DNA from 2 places in the Oribacterium sp. P9 genome. Region 2 is predicted to be linked to the other one. Evidence: a T-box and tRNA genes for the amino acid it is inferred to sense, from the RefSeq annotation. Region 2 holds a T-box; the other holds one or more tRNA genes.
What was found. A T-box is a leader RNA that pairs with one kind of tRNA and senses whether it is charged. The one in region 2 lies ahead of pheS (phenylalanine--tRNA ligase subunit alpha), so its partner is inferred to be a tRNA-Phe.

Region 1 (7,394 bases), on a different contig from region 2:
GACGGCTGTGTTCCAGGATGCACCGGTAACGTTACCGGAGCCAGGTGCCTCGACCCGAGGTACGACCCCGAGGCCGCCTGCATTGGCAGAAAAAAGCGCGGAGGGCGCAGCAGAAGCCCCGGACGAGGCGACGATTTTACGGTCGATTGCATTGCCCGTGACCGCGCTGAGGGAGTACCCGGAGCTCGTGCGGCAGTACGTCTACAGCGAGCTGCTCCGCCGGATCGGAACGCCCCAGAAGGACTGGAGCGCCGTGCATTACCGGGACATCGACCGCCTGATTTTCGGGCCGGGCGGCGCGCATCTCGACCTTCCGTACCGGATGAGCGCAGAGTATCGTAAAAAAACCTTGATTCTACAGGAGAATCGAGAGGTTATCAGTGTGAAAAGGAGAAAAAATCATGGCTGAGCATGTCAGAGTCCTGATCCCGGAGGATCAGATCGAAGCACGTATCACAGAAATTGCGGATCAGATTTCAGAGGCGTATAAGGGCGAGTCCCTCCACCTCATCTGTATCCTGAAGGGCGGCGCGATGTTCATGTGCGAGCTCGCGAAGCGCATCCATGACGTGGATGTATCCTTCGACTTCATGTCCGTTTCCAGCTACGGCGGTGGCACGACCTCCAGCGGTATCGTGAAGATCGTGAAGGATCTCGATGAGCCGCTCGAGGGCAAGCATGTCATGATCGTCGAGGACATCATCGACACCGGACACACGCTGAACCATCTGAGCAAGATGCTCCTCGACCGGAAGCCACTGTCCATCGAGATCTGCACGCTGCTGAACAAGCCGTCCCGTCGCGAGAAGGAAGTACCGGTGAAGTACTCCTGCTTCGAGATTCCGGACGAGTTCGTGGTCGGCTATGGTCTCGACTATGACCAGCGCTACCGCAATCTCCCGTTCATCGGGGTGGTCGAGTTCGATCAGTAAATTCAGTTTCGGAGAGCCTGGCGTCTGCCAGGCTGTTTTCGCTGTGCCGACGACCTGGCGAAGGGAATGTTCGCCGGGGATCGATCAGACACAGGAGAGAGATAGAGCGCCTGGCCGGATGCGCGGCCGGGTACAGAGAATATGTCAGTAGGGAAGTAAGAAAGTAAATGAACCAGAGTACGATTAACCAGGCGGCACTGTACACCTCGGGGACGGCCAGCTACCGCATCCCGGAGGAGCCGAATCCTGGAGATACCGTTACGCTCCGATTTCGGACAGCACGGCAGGACGTGGATGCCGTCTATATCTTTTTCCACGAAGCCAACAGCAGCACGAAGATGCAGCTCGTCGAGCGTGATGCACGCTTCGACTATTATGAGCATAAGGTCATGGTCGGTCAGGCCACCCAGAGCTACAGCTTTTTCATCCAGAAGGGCCCGGAGCGACTGCATTTCAACCGTCTCGGCGTCTGCGACGACATGAACCGTGAGCTCTCGTACCGTCTGATGCCGGGCTTCCATATCCCGGACTGGGCGAAGGGCGCCATCATGTACCAGATCTTCATCGATCGCTTCTGTGATGGCGACCCGACGAATAACGTCGTCGACAACGAGTACATCTACCTCGGCAGAGCAGCGCGTGGTGTAGCGGACTGGAACGCCCCGGTCGAGGCGTTTGACGTGCACCGGTTTTACGGTGGTGATCTCGCCGGCGTGCGCTCGAAGCTCGACTATATCCAGCGCCTCGGCGTCAGCGTCATCTACTTCAATCCGCTTTTCGTGTCCCCGTCGAACCACAAGTACGACGCGCAGGACTACGACCACATCGATCCGCATATCGGCAAGATCGTGAAGGACGGCGGCACCCTCGTCGAGGACTGGGAGGATGACAATGCCCGCGCGACCCGCTACTCGATCCGCACCACGAGCCGTGAAAACCTGGACGCCAGCGACCGGCTCTTCGTCGAGTTCGTCGAGGCCTGCCATGCCCGCGGCATGCGCGTCATCATCGACGGTGTGTTCAACCACTGCGGCTCCTTCCACAAGTGGATGAACCGTTCCGGCTTCTATAACTATAAGGATCGGGCCAATGCTTATGCCGCGGGTGCGTACCAGCGCAAGGACAGCCCGTACCACGATTATTTTGCGTTCAGTGACAACCGTGACGAGGCCTGGCCGAACAACAACAGCTACGAGAAGTGGTGGGGCAATGATACCCTCCCGAAGCTGAACTACGAGGGCTCCCGTGATCTCGCGGAAGCGATCCTCGAGATCGGACGCAAGTGGGTGAGCGCACCGTATAACGTCGATGGCTGGCGTCTCGATGTCGCCGCCGATCTCGGACACTCCGCGACCTACAACCATATGTTCTGGAAGAGGTTCCGCATGGTGGTGAAGGAAGCGAATCCGAACGCCATCATCCTCGCCGAGCACTACGGCGACCCGTTCAGCTGGCTCCAGGGTGATGAGTGGGACACCATCATGAACTACGATGCCTTCATGGAGCCGGTGACTTGGTTCCTGACCGGCATGGAGAAGCACTCCGACGCGAAAAACGAGGCGATGCGCGGTGACGGTGAGATGTTCTTCAACGCGATCCTCTACCATATGTCCCGCATGCCGGAGAACTCGATTCTCTGCTCGATGAACCAGCTCTCGAATCATGACCACAGCCGCTTCATGACGCGCACGAATCAGACGGTCGGCCGCATTGGTACGAGCGGCTCAGCCGCTGCAGATGCCGGCGTTTCGCAGGCACTCTACCGTCTGGGGGCGATGATGCAGATGACCTGGCCGGGCGCACCGACCCTCTATTACGGCGACGAAGCTGGCATGACCGGCTGGACCGAGCCGGACTGCCGCCGTCCGTATCCGTGGGGCCACGAGGACCTTGAGCTGATCGAGTTCCATAATTACCTCGGCGGTATGCATAAGCGTAATGCGGTGCTGAAGAGAGGCGCCCTCATGAAGCTGATGGCTGGCCATAACTATGTGGTCTATGCGAGACAGTATGAGGATGAGGTCGCCATCATGGCTGTGAACTGCGGCGAAGAGGAGATCACCCTGAACATCCCGGCCTGGGTGACCGGAATCGAGGATGACGTCGAGATCCGCCGTCTCCTCCGCACCGACGACATGGGCTACAACGTCGGTATCACGAAGCGTCACAGCGAGGACGGCATCCTCGTATCCCAGATGTGGGCACACACCGGAAAAATCTACTACGCGAAGAAGACGCCGAAGGCTGATCCGGATATGTAAAACAGACGGAAACCTCAGGGGGAAAGGCACCAGAAGCCAGGCATACTGTGCTTCTGGTGCTGAACCTACGGGCCCCGGTCTGAACTGCTACGCCCATAGCGGCACCCAAAAAACTTTTTTTGAAAAAGTGTTGACAAAGCTTTCGGAGTAGAGTATTATAACACTCGCGTCACCGATAAGGCGACACACGAAGTCACTTGCGGGTGTAGTTCAATGGTAGAATGTCAGCCTTCCAAGCTGAACATGTGAGTTCGATTCTCATCACCCGCTCGATGCCCAGATAGCTCAGTTGGTAGAGCAGAGGACTGAAAATCCTCGTGTCACTGGTTCGATTCCGGTTCTGGGCACTCAAGATGATTAAGACGGCGATAACATTCACACCGACACTGATGATCTTTTGTATAATGCACCCACCTTCACAGAAATGAAAGTCGGTTGGGACATTAAAAATGCGCGAGTAGTAGAGTGGTACTACGTCGCCTTGCCAAGGCGAAGATCGCGGGTTCGATCCCCGTCTCGCGCTCTATGGAGCGATTGAGAAACATCATCCAGACAAACCGATTTATCCGGTCAAAAGGATAAACGCATATTGCGCGAGTAGTAGAGTGGTACTACGTCGCCTTGCCAAGGCGAAGATCGCGGGTTCGATCCCCGTCTCGCGCTCTATGGAGCGATTGAGAAACATCATCCAGACAAACCGATTTATCCGGTCAAAAGGATAAACGCATATTGCGCGAGTAGTAGAGTGGTACTACGTCGCCTTGCCAAGGCGAAGATCGCGGGTTCGATCCCCGTCTCGCGCTCGACTGAAAGCCCTCCTGAGAAATCAGGAGGGCTTTTTTGGTGATCAGATCGATAATGTAAAGAGGCTGTCTCTGTTACGACAGCCTCTTTAACTATACGTTTTCCGGAAAGACATAGCAGTCATAGCGGATGGCCTTTCCATCGAGCGAGTAGGATGGCTTCAGGCCGGCGAGGTACGGGCCCTTCGCGGGGCGCTTCACGACGATTTTAAATGGGTGCGCGGCGATGGCGGCCTGCATCAGCGCCTCTTCGTTCTCCGCTGGTGCCTCGAGGTAGTGGATGAGCTGGAACTTCTTTTTCACGAGGCCGCTTTTCTGCCGTTCCGGGAACATCGGATCGAGGTAGATGACATCCGGGCGCTTCAGCGCTTCATCTGCGCTGTTCGTCGTGGCAGCTGCGTCGTTCGTTGTGACTTCTGCACCGCTTGTCGAGGCATCAGCGCCGTTCCCCGTGGCAGCCGACGCTGTTAGAGCCGGACAGGCGTGTCCAGCATCGTCCTCTGGTGCATCCGAACCCGTGCCTGCTTCTCCAAGCCTTCGGAGATGGTCAATGCTGTCGCCCTCGACGAGCTGCATGCGCATGACGATTTCGTGAAGCGTCGCTTCCTCGAGTGCGCGTCGCATCGTGTCCTGCAGGAGTGCGGCGATGACCGGATCCTGCTCGTAAAGCGTGACCTCACAGCCGGCCGCTGCAAGCAGCAGCGAATCCTCACCCATGCCTGCGGTCGCATCGATCACACGCAGATTCTCACGACCCTTCACCTTCGTCGCCTTCACGAGGAGCTCATGCGTCAGATTATGGTACTGGAGGCGCTTCTGCAGCTTCGTGAAGTCGCCACGCATCGCCTGATCGCCATCTGTGAGCGAAAGGCCGGCTGCGTTCACAGAGAGCCAGACCGGTGCATCCGGCGTCGTATGCAGCAGTGCTGTCTTCAGATGCGCGGCCAGTGCCTCTGCATAGGCGCAGTCGCCATCTGCTTTCAGCACGATCGGTATTCGGTCATTCATAGTATCCTCCTGTCAAGCCCGGTTTTCGGGAAGTCTCTAGAAAGAATTATATCATCCATTTAAAAAAATTATCCACGGAAATATCAAGAAACCGTATGAATTCTTACGATCTGATGTATAATGATTGCTGAATAATTACTTTTGGGTAATTAACAGGTGCGTGAAGTATTGAAAAAATGTGTAAAAACTGATATCTGCGTCTGAACGTGATTTCGCAGATGTCAGAATCATGTAAGGAAAGCAGTGTAGTATGGGACGAACGTATGTGGATGGGAATACAGTTCGTGCTGATGTTTCGGAGAGACGTCCGCTGGTACGTGAGACTCTGGTCGTAGAGGAACGCGGAAGACGGAATCAGATTCATCTCTATCGGGACCGGTACGACGGACAGCTTCGGCTGGAGTACCAGGAAGATAAAAGCATCATCGCCCCGCTTTTCCGGCTGATTCCGGAGCGTGTGCTCGATGGTGCCTGTCGTCTGTTACTGACCTGTTCGATTATTTTCATTTTCCTGACCTGCTACCAATGTGTACACCTCGATACGATGGTTTCCACGCGTCTCTCGACGATCGAGCAGAAGCGTACTCAGCTCGAGCAGCTGCGGGTGCAGAACGCAGATCTTCAGGCGAAGATCAACGACGCGGTGAACCCGGATCAGATTTACAGGGATGCGGTCCAGAAGTACGGCATGGTCCTTCCGGATCAGACAAACACGATCATCTTCGAGAAAACCGGAAAATCAGAGTATATCCGGCAGTATGATCCGATTCCGAGCGGACAGTGTGCCGCCGATGACAGCATGATCGTATCACTGAAAAGCAGTCTGGCACAGTTCTTCATGCTGGACTGAGCACCATTTATGTTCGCATGACTGCGTGACAGGCCGAAGCATCGGCCTCTGCGACAGTTTACGATAGCTCCGGCGCTGAGTCGGAGAGGGGAGAGTTTTCATATATGGCTGTGGCATCTTCGGACGTCACAGCCATTACTTTTACTGTACCGACCAGAAGTCTGAACGCCTTAAAAAGTACAGGGGATTCCACGCTGAAAACAGATGACGGGACGACTTGTTGCATCATGCACGATTCGGACGAAAAAAGGGGAGCTTACACCTGGCGGTGCGAAGCTCCCTTTCGGTATCGGTATTTGGTTTTATGATGCGGCGAGTTCCTTCCGTACCTTCCGGATCACCACGAGGTAGACACCGGCGGTGATGCGCCAGTCGTGATGCTCCGGCCAGAGCACCTTCTCTTTCTTATAGATATAGAAGAGACAGAGGGTGGCGGAGATGCCCTGGGAGAGATCTGTGGCGAGTGCGGCACCCGCGACACCGAGCTTCAGGACGATGATAAAGAAAAGATCCAGCACGACATTGAGGCAGGCACTGAACACCAGAAAGCAGAGCGGCACTTTACTGTTTCCGACGGCCTGCAGGAAGGCGGAGAAGAGATTGTAGTAGACGCTTGCGACGATGCCCATGCAGATGATGCTGATGTAGGTGTGGGCATCCTCGAAGATGTTAGCCGGTGTATTCATGAGTCGGAGCAGTGTCTGCATCGTGGATACGGAAAGCGTGGTCATCACGATGATGACGATCGCGGCGAGAAGGATGCCGTTCGCAACACTGCGCTTCACGCGTGCGTAGTCCTTTGCACCATAGACCTGAGAGGTCAGGACGGTAAAGCCGGTGCAGAGGCCCTGCGAGAAGCCGAGCACGAGAAACATGATGGTGCCGGTGGCACCGACCGCAGCGAGCGCATCAGCACCGACGAAGCGCCCGACGATGATGGTGTCTGCCATGTTGTAGAGCTGCTGGAAGACATTGCCGATAAACAGCGGAATCATAAATTTTAAGATGATCAGAAACGGGTTTCCCTTCGTCATATCAAGTGTCATACGAATCTCCTGAAATGTGTTTTTTCGGTAATCGTTTTAATTCTTTTAAAGCGATTTTTCGGTAATCTTTTTTAAACGTCTTTACGTTTGCTAATCGCGAATTATAATGTTAGTTTTAAAGATATACAAGATGGTATCGGCTTTTTAAACTGACGAGTTTTCATCTGGAAATGGACGTTTCTAAGTGATTTTGTCTTAACGGGAAGTTCGAGACGGTATAGCTTTGATTTTACAGGAGTATAAATTTCATCAGGGAGTGATTTTATGACATTAAAGGATCTTGACATCGGCCAGAGTGCCATCGTGACGACGGTCGGAGGCGAGGGCGCGCTTCGACAGCATTTCCTGGATATGGGCGTGATTCCGGGGGCAGAGGTGCAGCTCGTGAAGTTTGCACCGATGGGCGACCCGATGGAGCTGCGGATCCATGACTATCAGCTGACCCTTCGTCTCGCGGATGCGGCGCAGATTCAGGCGCGGCCGATCACGGCGGA
Region 2 (7,394 bases):
GCGCTGTACGAGGATATCCTCGATCTGACCAGCGGTTACGGCGTGCGGCACGAGCATCGAGAAGTCACGGCTTACCGACGGGAACTTCGCCAGCGGAACGTACTTGGTGTCATCATTGACCAGTGGATATACCTCCGGCATATCAACGACCGCGACATACGCCGCCTCGCCGATGGCGTAGTTCTCAAGAACCTCCGGGTGAACCTCACCGAGGTAACCGATCACATGACCATCGTAGATGATATTTGCGCGTCTGCCCGGGTGCAGGAACGGCTTCGCACAGCCGGCTGCATCATAGTGGTAGCGGCCCGTGAGGCCGAGCTGGTTCAGGATCACCTCGACATCACCCTTCATCGTGAAGAAGTCGCCCTCGCCGATCTCACCGAGGGTCAGCGTCATACGCTCATCCGGAAGCTCCGTCAGCGGCAGTGCCTTCGGGATGTAGATGGACGCCATCTCATAGAGACGTGCATCACGATTGCGGCGGTTATAGTTCGTGCTGAGGGATGTCAGCATACCGTTCATGCTGGACGTACGCATCACCGAGAAGTCCTCACCGAGCGGGTTCAGAATCTTCACCTGCTGACGCTCCATCGCATCGGCCGGGAACAGGAGCTTATCATATACCTTCGGAGACTCGAAGCTGTACATGAAGGCCTGGGAATAGCCGAGCGCCTGTGCGTAGTGACGTACACGCTCATTGACCGCGAGGTCCGGAGCCAGTCCGCCGGCGACATCGCCACCCGATGGAAGGGTCATGGAGACATTCGCATAACCGTAGAAACGGAGAACCTCCTCCGCGACGTCACACATGCGGTGGATATCCTGACGGAAGGTCGGCGCGGTCACGGTCAGGGTGTCGCCATCCGCACCGATCTCGGTCGAGAGCTCGATCTTCTCGAGGTAGGCCTTCATCTCCTCTGCCGTGAGCTCGAAGCCGATCAGGTGATTGATCTCGGATGCCTTGCAGACCACGACCGACGGCTCCCGCTTCACCGGATAGACGTCGATGATGCCACCGACCACCTCACCCGCGCCGAGCTGCTCGATCAGGGCACATGCACGGTTGATCGCGGACTCTGCGAGGTTCGGGTCGAGGCCCTTCTCGAAGTAGCCGGACGCATCCGTACGGTTGCCGACCTTACGTGCACTTAAGCGGATGTTGGTACCGTCGAAGGTCGCTGCCTCGAAGACCATGGTCTTCACATCGTCGGTGATCTTCGAGTTCTCCCCGCCCATGATACCGGCGAGGCCGATCGCGCCCTCTGCATCGCAGATCGTCAGGATGCTGTGATCGAGGGTTCTCATCTGACCGTCGAGGGTCTCGAACTCGTCACCGTCCTGTGCGCGCTTCACGATGATCTCGTGGCCACGGATCTTATCGTAGTCATAGCTGTGCATCGGCTGACCGTACTCGAGCATCACATAGTTCGTGATGTCGACGATGTTGTTGATCGGACGGATACCGGCACTCGCAAGGCGGATCTGCATCCACTTCGGTGATGGTGCGAGCTGGATGTTCTTCACCATGCGTGCAGTATAGCGCGGACAGAGATCCGTATCCTCGACGGACACCTTGAGGTAATCGTGGATATCCTCAGCATTGCCCGACTTCTCCTCTGCCGGCATATGGAAGCACTTGCCGAAGGTCGCCGCAGCTTCACGTGCGATACCGATCACACTGTAGCAGTCCACACGGTTTGAGGTGATCTCATACTCGTGGATCGCGTCGTTCAGTCCGAGCAGCGTCGGCGCATCCTGGCCGACCGCGGTGCCCTCCGGGAAGATGTAGAGACCAGACTCCGGTGCCTCCGGATAGAACTCACGGCTGGAGCCGAGCTCCTCGATGGAGCACATCATACCGTAGGATTCTACGCCACGCAGCTTACCAGCATGGATCTCGATGCCATCCTCCGGAAGCGCACCGCCGTCATGTCCGCCGGCGACCTTACCACCGTCGAGCACGACCGGCACCACATCGCCGACCTTCATATTCGACGCGCCAGTCACGATCTGAATGAGCTCGGACGCACCGACATCGACCTGGCAGATGACAAGCTTCGTCGCATCTGGATGCGGCTCGATGGACTTGATCTGTCCGGTCACGATCTTATCGAGGTTTTTATTTAAAATGGTGCAGGTCTCGACCTTCGTACCGGTCAGCGTCATGGCATCTGTCCACTCCTTCGGTGTACAGTCGAGCTCCGGAACATACTCCTTGATCCAGTTCATGGATGTATTCATGCTATTTCCTCCCCTTCTTAGAACTGATTCAGAAAACGTGTATCATTCTCATAGAGAAGACGCATGTCATCGATTTCATACTTGAGCAACGCGATACGCTCGAGGCCCACACCGAAGGCGAAGCCCTGGTACTCGTTCGGATCGATACCGCACATCTCGAGTACGTGCGGGTGTACCATACCGCAGCCGAGGATCTCGATCCAGCCCTCACCCTTACAGAAACGGCAGCCCTTGCCACCGCACTTGAAGCAACTCACATCGACCTCTGCCGACGGCTCCGTGAACGGGAAGTGGTGCGGACGAAGCTTGGTCTTCGTCTCCGGTCCGAACAGCTCCTTCGCGAAGGTATCGAGGGTGCCCTTCAGATCTGCGAAGGTCACGTGCTTATCGATGACGAGACCCTCGATCTGATGGAAGGACGGGGAGTGGGTAGCATCCACGGCGTCCGAACGGAATACACGGCCCGGACAGATCATACGGATCGGAAGCTTGCCCTTCTCCATCACACGCGCCTGTACGGACGACGTCTGTGTACGAAGCAGGATATTGTTTCCGATATAGAAGGTATCCTGCTCATCTCTCGCCGGGTGGCCCTTCGGGATGTTCAGCTTCTCGAAGTTGTACTCGTCGTACTCGACCTCCGGACCCTCGACGACCTCATAGCCCATACCGATGAAGATACGCTCGACCTCCTCAAGGGCCTTCGTATTCGGATGCGCGTGACCATACTGCATCTTCTTCGCCGGCAGCGTCACATCGATCGTCTCGGCTGCCATCTTCGCCTCACGTGCCTTCTTCTGAAGCTCCGTCATATGCTCCTGAAGCTCCTCCTCGACCTGCTGGCGAAGTGCATTGACCAGCTGACCGAACTTCGGCTTCTCCTCTGCGCTCAGATCCTTCATGGACTTCAGCAGCGAGGTGATCTCACCCTTCTTACCAAGGAAACGAACACGCACATCATTCAGTGCATTCGTGTCCTGCGCTTCGCGGATACTCTCCTGCGCAAGCTTTTTCAGCTCTTCAAGCTTTGAATTATCCATTCTTCTCTCCTTCATGATAAAAAAATCCCTGCATGTCTTACGACACACAGGGACGAATCATCGCGGTACCACCCTTGTTCCCGCAGCCAATGCTTCCGTCACGACATCGTCACGAAGCTTCACCCACAGGCACTCACTATGCTTAACGCGCATCCACGTTCCGAACTACCAGCACCGCGCCTTTACGCAGGCCTTCCCCCGGACAACTCCAGTGCGAAAATTCGTATCAGAGATTTCTCAGACCGCTCGCAGCGTGTCACGGTCACTCTCTCAGGAGAAACGATTCTGAACTACTGAACACCTTCCATGTATTTATTCACTATAGGCTGTCTGACGCTCCACCACATTATATGGAAGAAAATCAAACTTTCTATAGTTTATTTCCTGACCACAGAAAAGTCAAGGGGGGCTTACAGGGCGTCCCGACTTCTCCTGTCATGCTGTATCATTGCCCCTACCGTTTCTTCTCCGTATCCGCTCACAATCCGTAATTAACTATCCGTATACCGCTCGTATATTATTCTTATAGTACCCATTTTATCCGTTCCATAGTATAATATGAATATCTGAAGCTGAATTATATGTTTATCCAGATTTATGAATACCCGAATATCCGAACGAAGGGAGATCATCACTATGACGCTTGAAGAGATGTGTGCGCGACGACGCGAGCTGGGCTTCAGCTACGAGAAGCTGTCCGAGCTGAGCGGGGTACCGGTCGGAACGATACGAAAGATTTTCGGTGGCTACACGAAGGCTCCACGGCTGGAGACGATCGAGCGACTGACACTGGTGCTCGCCCCGTCCCAGTTCCACCGGACGCACAGGAACACCGTGCACTATACGAATCTCGTTCCGGATCAGGCACTGCGCGAGTACGCCGGCGGGTATGGTGATCAGAGCGCTGCAGAAAAACTGCAGGGAAATTTTACGATTTCAGATCTCGAATCACTGCCGAAGGATAAGCGCTTTGAGCTCATCGATGGGTACATCTATGAGATGTCGCAACCGTCGATTCCGCATGTATTGATCATGCAGGGCATCTACCGTCAGCTCTGGGCCTGCATCGATCGCCATAAAGCGCCTTGTAAGGTCATGGTTTCGGATGTCGGCGTGCGCCTCGACCGCGACGACCAGACGTTGATTTCCCCGGACATCATCCTCTTCTGTGACAGGTCAATGCTGCAGTACCGCTACATCGATGGTGCCCCGGACCTCGTCATGGAAATCCTCTCGCCATCGAACCGGAAGTACGACCAGGAAATCAAGAAACTGAAGTACGAAAGCGCCGGTGTACGCGAGTACTGGCTGATCGACCCGGAACGGCAGAAAATCATCCTCTATTATTTCAAGGATCTCGCAGAGGACGACATCTTCATCTATGGTTTTCACGATCAGATTCCAGTCGGCATCAGCGAAGGAAAGTGTGAAATCGACTTCGATTTGATTTATAATGAGCTGGCAGAAGACGGATTTCTCTAAAGAAAATCAGCATACGCATCGCCTTCCAATTTGCATATGTCATCCGAGGGCATATATCCGAAGCAGATAAAAACCACATCACCCTCCGACATGCATTGTCGCTCGAGGGCTTAGATTAGAAGAGGCCAGAATGAAGGATTATTACATGGATCATGCGGCGACCACGCCGCTTTCGAAAGAAGCACTGGAGGCGATGATGCCCTACCTCACCACGGAGTATGGCAATGCTTCCACCGTCTACACCTATGGCCAGCGCGCGAAGGCGGCGATCGAGCGCAGTCGTCGTACCATCGCGACCACCATCGGCGCGAAGCCATCTGAAATTTACTTCACGAGCGGCGGCACCGAGTCGGACAACTGGGCGCTGATCAGCACATGCGAGGCTGGACGTGAACAGCTTTCGAAAACTCTGCAGCCGCAGGCTACTGCAGCCGCAGTCGACCAGAAATACCGGTGCAGCAGTAAAGCATTGATGAAGTGCGGTCATATCATCACCGACCAGATCGAGCATCACGCGATCCTCCATACCTGCGCGTATCTCGAGAAGCGGGGCTTCGATGTGACCTATCTTCCGGTCGACCATGAGGGCCATGTCGATCCGGATGCGGTGATGGCGGCGATCCGTCCGGATACGCTGCTCGTCAGCATCATGGTGGCGAACAACGAAATCGGCACCCTCGAGCCGATCGCAGAGATCGGTGCGCGCCTTCAGAAGCATGCAGCGGAAACCGGCCAGCGCATCCTCTTCCATACGGATGCCGTCCAGGCGTACGCCCATATCCCACTCGATGTCGATGAACTGAAGGTCGACCTCATGTCGGCGAGCAGTCACAAGCTGAACGGCCCGAAGGGCGTCGGCTTCCTCTATGTGCGCCGTGGCGTGAAGCTTCCGAGCTTCCTGCATGGCGGTGAACAGGAGCGGGGGCGTCGCGCCGGCACGGAAAATGTCGCCGGCATCGTCGGCTTCGCACGCGCTGCAGAGCTCGCCTGCGGTGTGAATACGCAGGAAAGCGCCGTCCGCGACCACCTCATAAAGCGCCTGCTTGTCGAGATTCCGTACACCAGCCTGAACGGGGATCCGACGCATCGTCTCCCGAATAACGTAAACGTCTGCTTCAAATATATCGAAGGCGAGACGCTCCTGCTGCTCCTGAACGAGAAGCACATCTATGCCAGTGCCGGCTCCGCCTGCGCCAGCGGCTCCCTCGAGCCGAGTCATGTACTGACCGCCATCGGCATCGCCCATGAGGACGCCTACGGAAGCCTCCGCCTCACGATCGGACCGGAGACGACGTTAGAGGATGTCGATGAAGTGGTGGATCTCATGAAGCCGATCATCGCCCACCTACGGGAGACGTCGCCTCAGTATCGGAACCGATTTATCACATCCTGATACACAGAAAGATTCCCCACGCTCCAGGAAGTCCGTGTCTATTTTGCCAGATTTTTTATCGAACGGTACGGATATCACGAAGATTCTTCGTTTCATAAATTGTACATCATCGCAATCAAGCGCTGACCTGCAACCCCGCAGATCAGCGCTTTTCCTATTTATTCCGTCTTAATAAGCAAGAGGGACAGGTCCAACGACCTGCCCCTCTTTCGCTAGATTGATCTAAAAGATAACGACGTATTCTACGAATTACTTCTTTGCCTTTTCGTCATTGATGGCTGCGATCATCTTCGGAACGACCTCGTAAAGATCACCGACGATACCGTAGTTTGCAACTTCGAAGATCGGCGCATTGGCGTTTGCGTTGACTGCGATAATCATATCGGAGTCCTGCATACCAGCCTTGTGCTGAATTGCACCGGAGATACCAAGTGCAACATAAATTCTAGGATGAACGGTCTTACCGGTCTGTCCAACCTGACGATCCTCTGTCAGCCAGCCGTTCTCAACGGTCGGTCTGGAACCAGCGACGACACCGCCACCGAGCGCCTCTGCAAGCTCCTCTGCGAGCTGCTTACCCTTCTCGACGTCCTTACTGATACCCATACCGACAGCGACGATGATATCCGCGCCTACGAGATCAACGGTCTTCTTTGCAGACTTCACAACCTCGAGAACCTTGGTTCTGAGATCAGCCTCGGAAATCTGTACCGGATACATCTCGATCTCGCACTGATCAGCCTTTGCCTGATCAAACGCTGCCTTCTTCATAACGCCTGGACGTACGGTAGACATGCAAGGTCTGAATCTCGGGCAGATGATGGTTGCCATAAGGTGACCGCCGAATGCCGGACGTGTCATCTTGAGGTTGGTATCTTCCATATCAAACTTCTGAGAATCAACGTCGATCGTCGAAGCATCTCTTAAGAACTGTACATAGTTGTTCATATCGATATCAAGGTGTGTACAGTCTGCGGTTAAACCAGTATGTAATCTACCTGCGCAACGAGGTCCGAGATCACGACCGATGGTCGTAGCACCGATGAGGAGAACCTCCGGCTTCTTATCCATCACGACATCACAGAGAACCTTTGCGTAGGCGTCGGTGGTATAGACGGCGAGGGAAGGATCATCACAGACGATCACCTTATCTGCACCATAGCCACCGAGCTCCTTTGCGATACCCTCTACGTTGTGGCCGAGTAATACGCCGATGAGCTTTGAGCCTCTCTGAT

Region 1: it has a tRNA-Phe gene. The T-box ahead of pheS (phenylalanine--tRNA ligase subunit alpha) is inferred to sense a tRNA for this amino acid. The anticodon was not compared.

Annotation. Positions count from the first base shown of each region.
Region 1 is NZ_JBKEIS010000007.1:42,962-50,355, reverse strand. It holds gene tilS (tRNA lysidine(34) synthetase TilS) at 1-409, shown strand, start outside; gene hpt (hypoxanthine phosphoribosyltransferase) at 402-932, shown strand; gene ACK8P7_RS06020 (glycoside hydrolase family 13 protein) at 1,100-3,193, shown strand; tRNA gene ACK8P7_RS06015 (tRNA-Gly) at 3,393-3,463, shown strand; tRNA gene ACK8P7_RS06010 (tRNA-Phe) at 3,468-3,540, shown strand; tRNA gene ACK8P7_RS06005 (tRNA-Gly) at 3,645-3,716, shown strand; tRNA gene ACK8P7_RS06000 (tRNA-Gly) at 3,785-3,856, shown strand; tRNA gene ACK8P7_RS05995 (tRNA-Gly) at 3,925-3,996, shown strand; gene ACK8P7_RS05990 (class I SAM-dependent methyltransferase) at 4,090-5,004, opposite strand; gene ACK8P7_RS05985 (hypothetical protein) at 5,255-5,854, shown strand; gene ACK8P7_RS05980 (MATE family efflux transporter) at 6,157-6,900, opposite strand; gene feoB (ferrous iron transport protein B) at 7,165-7,394, shown strand, end outside.
Region 2 is NZ_JBKEIS010000008.1:17,011-24,404, reverse strand. It holds gene pheT (phenylalanine--tRNA ligase subunit beta) at 1-2,244, opposite strand, end outside; gene pheS (phenylalanine--tRNA ligase subunit alpha) at 2,262-3,284, opposite strand; T-box leader at 3,330-3,600, opposite strand; gene ACK8P7_RS06390 (Uma2 family endonuclease) at 3,921-4,766, shown strand; gene ACK8P7_RS06385 (cysteine desulfurase family protein) at 4,897-6,159, shown strand; gene acrA (acryloyl-CoA reductase electron transfer subunit beta) at 6,409-7,394, opposite strand, start outside.